DNA from 2 places in the Paenibacillus sp. FSL W8-0187 genome. Region 1 is predicted to be linked to the other one. Evidence: predicted binding sites of a transcription regulator. Region 1 holds the regulator's gene; the other holds the start of a gene.
The links. The regulator CtsR, encoded in region 1, represses protease genes until heat stress. The targets are predictions, from matches to a motif close to ATGGTCAATAAAGGTCAAACA.
Positions count from the first base shown of each region.

Region 2: the regulator CtsR is predicted to act here: its motif matches at 1,320-1,340, upstream of clpP (ATP-dependent Clp endopeptidase proteolytic subunit ClpP).

Region 1 is NZ_CP150206.1:6,689,514-6,692,928, forward strand. It holds gene MKY48_RS30465 (protein arginine kinase) at 1-556, opposite strand, end outside; gene MKY48_RS30470 (UvrB/UvrC motif-containing protein) at 595-1,119, opposite strand; gene MKY48_RS30475 (CtsR family transcriptional regulator) at 1,144-1,605, opposite strand; gene MKY48_RS30480 (GntR family transcriptional regulator) at 1,967-2,683, opposite strand; gene MKY48_RS30485 (sugar kinase) at 2,692-3,415, opposite strand, start outside.
Region 2 is NZ_CP150206.1:227,211-230,625, reverse strand. It holds gene MKY48_RS01140 (sugar-binding domain-containing protein) at 1-809, opposite strand, end outside; tRNA gene MKY48_RS01135 (tRNA-Arg) at 1,180-1,254, shown strand; gene clpP (ATP-dependent Clp endopeptidase proteolytic subunit ClpP) at 1,416-2,012, shown strand; gene MKY48_RS01125 (hypothetical protein) at 2,152-2,397, shown strand; gene MKY48_RS01120 (DUF4163 domain-containing protein) at 2,558-3,415, opposite strand, start outside.

The DNA of each region.
Region 1 (3,415 bases):
GCAAATGCATCATGACGGATGCGCGAAGACCGGTGCCGACATTCGTCGGACAGCTTGTAAGATAACCTCGCTTGTCATCAAACGCATAATCGATCTCGGATTCAAAAACATCATCCAGCGCCGTCGCACGTGCCCATGCCTCACGAACCTGAAATCCGGGATATAAACACTGGATGCGCAGGTGATCCTCTTCATTGATCATAATGCTGACGGATTCATCTTCAGTAAGGATGACTGCACCGTTTCGGGATTCATTCGCCAGATTGGGACTGATTAGATGCTTCTCAACAAGAACCTTCTTATCCAGCTCATCAATCTCACTTAATTTAATTACATGCAAATCCCCGAATTCCTGCAAATCGTCCTTATTCTTCAATACATCCGTCAGGCGCTCTAGCACTTCTCCTGACTGCTGATCCGTTGCCAGCAGCGGGAAAGGAAGATGCTGCAGATTGCGCGCCACCCTAACACGGGTGCTGATGACAATGTCGGAATCCTGACCGTTCCCGCGCATCCACTCGCTCAGCGCCGAATCGGTAAACCGGAGATTAGACATCACGCATTCCTCCTACTAAAGTGCAAAATCTTACAATCTTATCCCTGAGCCATATTTCGCTCCAGCTCACGGATTTGGTCCCGTATCTCGGCAGCCGTTTCAAACTCCTCCTGCACGATCCGAATTTGAAGCTCCTTCTTAAGGTCATCGATTTGGCGTTTGATCTGAATCCGGCCACCCGTACGCTTCGGCACTTTGCCGACATGGGAAGTCCCCCCATGGACTCGCTTAAACAATGGATCCAATCGATCCGAGAAATATTTATAACACGAGCTGCAGCCGAACCGGCCAAGCTTGCTGAACTGGGAATACGTCATACCGCATTCTTCACATTGCAGCGTCTGAGCCATTTTTGCACCGGGGCTCTGGCCCTTGCCTGAAGGATCCAGATCCAGAAGACCTGACAGCAAACTGTGTATAGAAAAACCATTCGACGTGCCGGGGATCAATTCCCCTTTTTCACGGGCACAGGTTTCACAAAAATGAAACTCCGTTTTCTCCCCGTTCACAATTTTGGTGAAATGAAGTGTCGCCGGCCGTTTACCGCATTCTTGGCATAACATAATCCGATGCCTCCTTACACAGACTCACTTACCTAATAAAGAAATAAGCATCGCCTTCATAATCCTTGCACGCAGCTCATCCCGATAAGGAAGCTTCACATTCAGGCACTCCCTCGAAATGGCGGCCCGCATCAGGCTGGCCTCCCGCCTCGTTAAAAACCGGGATTCCTCCAGCTGGTAAATCAATCCTTCAGCCACCGTCTGATCAATCATGCTGCCGATGGTATGGTGAAGATGCTGCTGGAGTGCAGTATGCTGGGGAAGCTCGATACGCTGGATGCGTATGTACCCGCCCCCGCCGCGCTTGCTCTCGACAAGAAAGCCCTTCTCCAGCGTGAACCGTGTACTGATCACGTAGTTGATCTGGGAAGGAACGCAAGAAAATTGCTCCGCCAGATCGTTGCGTTGAATTTCAACGGTACCCTCCGGACTTTCCTGCAGTATGCTCTTCAGGTATTGTTCGATAATATCAGAGATATTACGCATTAGTCTGTTCATCCTCCACTGTTTGAAACGTTAAGACGGATAGTGATCTTACACGTCCGCACAGAGCCTTGCTTATACGTTAATTTTAACCATAATCAAAATCAGCGAACCCTCTCGTTGACTTTGACTTTCTTTGACTTTGATCTCATTATAGCACATTTTTTCATTTTGCCAAGAGGGTTCTTCTCAATTTATCGCGGTTAGCAGTTATTCTTATTGTACCCAGTTCTTTGACCGCTTATAGCCTCTTTCCCAAGAACAATTCATTTCAAGGGCAACAAAAAAGAAGCAGCCTTCATGCCGGGTGAAAACCGGTCTCAAGGCCACTTCTCCATATCGTGCTCCTGTATCGTCTACATCTTCAAGCGTCATAACTGATCAAGTAGTGCTGTAATTCCGTGTTGTAATAACCGATGCTGTATTCAATGATACTGCCTGTCCCGTCATAAGAGGATCTGAGCCGCTTCAGTAACGGCGCGCCTATACTTACTTCAAGCAAGGAGGCAATCTCCTCATTTGCCACGGTCGCCAGAAAACGGTCGCGGAAATTCTCCAGCGTAATTTGACTCTCCTCGATGCGGTCATACAGAGACGGCAGTTCGGTGGAACCGAACTCTTCACCCATATCCACTTGGGATGACACATAGTGGGTGTAGTAAATGAAAGGGCTCCCGTCCAGTAAATACAAACGTTCAATAAGCAGGCACCGCTCTCCGAATTTTAAGAACAATTCGCTATCCGGCTCATTGAGCACCCATTCCGTCTTCAGGTGGCGTTTCCGAATCTGGTGTCCTTCTTCGACCAGAATCTCGGTGAACAGCTTGCCTTTGGAAAGCTTGGAGAAGGAAGTGTTCCGGGTCACAATCGTTCCTACCCCGCTCCGCTTCTCTACATACCCTTCCTGATACAACTCCTGGATCGCATTGCGGACCGTCATTTTGCTAACGTTAAATTCCTGTTCCAGCTGCGGCTCGGAAGGAATATGGGAGCCAAGTGGATACTCCCCATGCAGAATCCGATCTTTTATGATCTTCTTGATTTGCAAGTATAACGGACCGTTCTTCCGCGTGATCGACATGCTTCCTCCTACCTTTCCACGTCAGACATATGATGACTCATTGCCTGAAGCACTTCGCGTTCGCTCGCCGTCGGCGTATCCCCTGTTACGGTATGGGCAAGCATCGCCGCAGCTGCGGCAAAATCAACCGTCCGATTCGGTTCATATCCCTCCGAGATCCCGTGAATCACCCCACTGGCGTAGGCATCACCTGCGCCGATACGGTCATGGACGGAAAACGTCAAGGTTTTGGAAAAGTGAAACGCTCCATCCGTGTAGAGATAGCCTTGCAGGGAATGAGTGTTATCCCCGTTGATCTTGCGGTGGGTACCCGACGCAACCGTAATATTATACTTCGCTGCCACCTTCGGGATCAACTCCTGCAGCTGTTCGCTCTGATCCTCCCGGGTCGTCTCCATGCCAAGGATATAGATGGCATCTTTCTCATTCATAAAAACGATATCCGCTAAAGACAGCATTTCCTCATAGTGCGGCTTGGCAAACTCGTAGCGGTCCGCCCCCCATAAAGTGGGACGATAATTGCAATCGAACACAACGGTTCCGCCGTTTTTTTTAACTTCACGAGCCAGTGTCTTCATTTGGCCCCGTACCGTATCGTTCATGGAAAGGGTAATCCCGCAAAAATGGACCATGTCTATCTTTTCAGCAATCGCACCGAAATCGTACATGGCATCCTCCGCCGTATTAAAGCTGCTGCCCAGTCGATCCGTATAAGTTACACGTCCGGGTCTT
Region 2 (3,415 bases), 940 kb from region 1:
ATCGCGCCATCTGCCTGCAAGTTCTGAATAGAGTTTTCATCCAGCTTCCGCCTTCTTGCCATTTCCATGGCATCTCCGATGCCGTGAATAATGACTCGGCAGCGCCTGATCACATCCACAATTTCCTGGATATGCTGATCTTGCACCAAAGACTGGTAGGCATCTTCGCCTAGCAGATCTGGTACATGAAGTAATCGGTACTCAGCCCCCACACGCTTTGCCATCTTGGAGGCAATGGTGTTCGCTTGAATCTCGACACTCTCCCCGAGACCGCCCCGGGCAGGCACAAACCAAGTGCTTGTCAGCGGTTCGCCACCAGGTAAAGAGGACATCTGCTCTGCTACTTCGGCGAGCGTGGAGCCGCCTGTTACGGCGATCGTATCTCCATCCTTTACAAAGCTTAGCAGCGTTCTTGCTCCGGCACGGCCAAGCTCGCGTTTGACTTCCGGAGATAACTCACTGTCACCGGGAATAATGACCACTTTACGAAGCCCGTAAGCCTGACGAATCTTCTCTTCCAGTTCAACCAGTCCGAATAACTCATTCATAACCGGTTCGAGTTCCTCCAGCAAGCATATCCCTGAGCTGCTGATCCGCATGCCAAGCGTTTCAATCTCGATTAGCCCCTGCGCTTTCAGAAGATCAGTCTCTGCTCTGAGGACACGCTCGGTCATCGAGAGTGATGAAGCCAATGTTCTTCGGCCAACAATTCCGGACAGCTTGATCTGATGAAGGATGGAATATCTTCGTTTAAGAATTTCCATCAGATCCGGCAGAAGCTGCTCTTGTATTTCTAATAGGTTACGCATGCATTCCACTCCTGCAAACTTCGTCTCGGCTCTCCTCTACCTGGTCGTAAAATGTCCCAGTTGAACTTTTTAAGTCCCACCCTTATTCTAACCAATAATCCTGCCGGTTGCAAGTGTCCGAAAGTATATTTCTCTACCCCAAGCATTCTTATTCATTATGACCAACTACAGGCTTGTCTATATAATAGGAACAAAGTTTTGTCTGCTATTGTATTTTTGAAATAGATGCGGTATAATCAACTTCGTTGCTAATTTTTTAGATATCAGAAAGTATAAACTTCGCGGAGTCAGCTTCCTGATATCGCAAGAAAAACTACCGCTAAACGCGGTCTGTCTTCTTTGAATGTACGTCGATAGACATTTTTCTTATGCGCCCGTGGTCCAATGGATATGACGTAGGCCTCCGGAGCCTGAGATCGAGGTTCGATTCCTCGCGGGCGCGCCATTTTATCTTTATTCTCTATACTGATTACCCTAAAGTGCCCATGACGGCTCTTTTTTTTACCCAATAGTTTGACTATCTTTGACTTTTTGATTTAAATTGTTTATCATGTGGGTAATACGGTAACAGTATTTATATGAGGTACTTAAGAGGAGGTTTTCCACGTGAGTTTTATACCTATGGTCGTTGAACAAAGCAACCGCGGTGAGCGGGCGTACGACATCTATTCCAGATTGCTGAAAGACCGCATTATCTTCCTCGGCTCCGACGTAAATGACGTGGTCGCCAATTCCATCATTGCCCAAATGCTGTTCTTGTCGGCTGAGGATCCTGAGAAGGATATTCATCTTTACATCAACAGTCCTGGCGGTTCCATTACCGCAGGTATGGCGATATTCGATACGATGCAGTTCATTAAGCCGGACGTTTCGACGATCTGTGTCGGCATGGCTGCTTCTATGGGTGCATTCCTGCTCAACGCAGGCGCTAAAGGCAAACGTTACGGTCTGCCTAACAGCGAGATTATGATTCACCAGCCGCTCGGCGGCGCACAGGGTCAAGCTACGGATATTGAGATCCGTGCTCGCCGCATTCTCAAAATGCGTGACAAGCTGAACCGCATCCTGTCTGATCGCACTGGCCAACCGCTGGAGCGCATCGAGAAGGATACCGATCGCGACTACTTCATGACGGCCGACGAAGCCAAAGAATATGGCCTGATCGATCAAGTATTAGAGAATACACCGCCGCAAGGCTTATAAAAGAAATGAAGTAAAGGGCAGGCGCCGTTATCTGGTGCCTGCCCTTTCTTATTCTCTGAAGGGGATTTATTGAAAACTTCAATTCGGGAGAGTGAGAGTATCCCCTTCGGTCGCTGTTGAAATCAGGAAACTGGAATGAATGGATAGGTTGTTTCCCGATTTCAAAGGCGAACGCGTTGCTCCTCCGGGGATACTCTCACTGGAGGGGACAACTTTTTCAATAAAACCTAAAGACGGTAAGGCGCCCCTCCTAAAAGGCCTGCCTTACCTTGAAAGGAGGGGAATAAAGGAAAGCCACGCACCGTGCAGAAGCAGTGTGCAAAATGTACAAAACATGCAAATTGTCATCGAGGCAAGCCTCTCGATAAACGCGAAAATCCCCTGATCATAGGAAGCGGGAGTATGCGCTCCACTCCTTCGTGATCAAGGGATTTTCCGCCAATGGTTCCAGCACAGCGTTACATCAGGACAACATAATGTTTCTAGACAAGCTATAGTATGAAAATAAATGATTGCAGTTTACACAAACCGCTTACCGTATATTCTTACTTCCACTCTTTCAGGTTCAGCTCAAATTCCGGGAATCCATAGGCATACGCGGTGTACTCATAAAGCTGGAAGTACAGCATCGCAGCATTATCCTTCACATAAAAATCAGCATCCGCAGGCACGCCCTCAAATCCGCCGAGGTAGCCCCCTTCTTTTTTCATCGTGTTCAGCACAAGGTTGTTCAGCTTCTGTTTATTCTTGCCCTGCATGTTGATGAAATCGCCCAGCTTCATTTGCTTGCCATCCTTCAAGGAGAAGGTGAAGCTTTTACGGAAGGTCATCCCATGGGCGCCGCCGGTATAAGAATAATCATACGTCGTAATGCTCAGGATATCGTTCTGGTTGTAATGAACCACAAAGTCACCACTGAATTCGTAGGAGAGATTGGATTCCGAAGGAGGGAATTCTTCAGCATTCCCTTCAGCACCTGTGATTACGCCGGAAGCATTTTCTTTCAAAACTTTGTTGATTTCAGCTTGGACCTCTGCATTATCGAGTCCACTGATTACAGGATAATTCACAACGGCATCCACGCCTTGAATCTTCTTCTTCAGCGCAACCGATTTAATGGTAATATCATTCTGTTTCTTTGGTGTCATGCTGAGTGTTTTCAAGGAAGGATTCCATTGTCCTTGAACACCCATATATTCGCTGATCGTTTTGAATGGCACATACAGACGACCATTGATGATCTGTCCGCCAGGCTCGCCGGCATACGAACCATTCACCAGAATACCGATTTCAGTTGAAGCATATACAATGGCACTCAGTTTGTTATAACCGTTACCCAGTGTATACGTACGGTTTTTTGCATCATATTTAAGAGGCATCCCCAGGCCGTCCCGCAAAGCGTT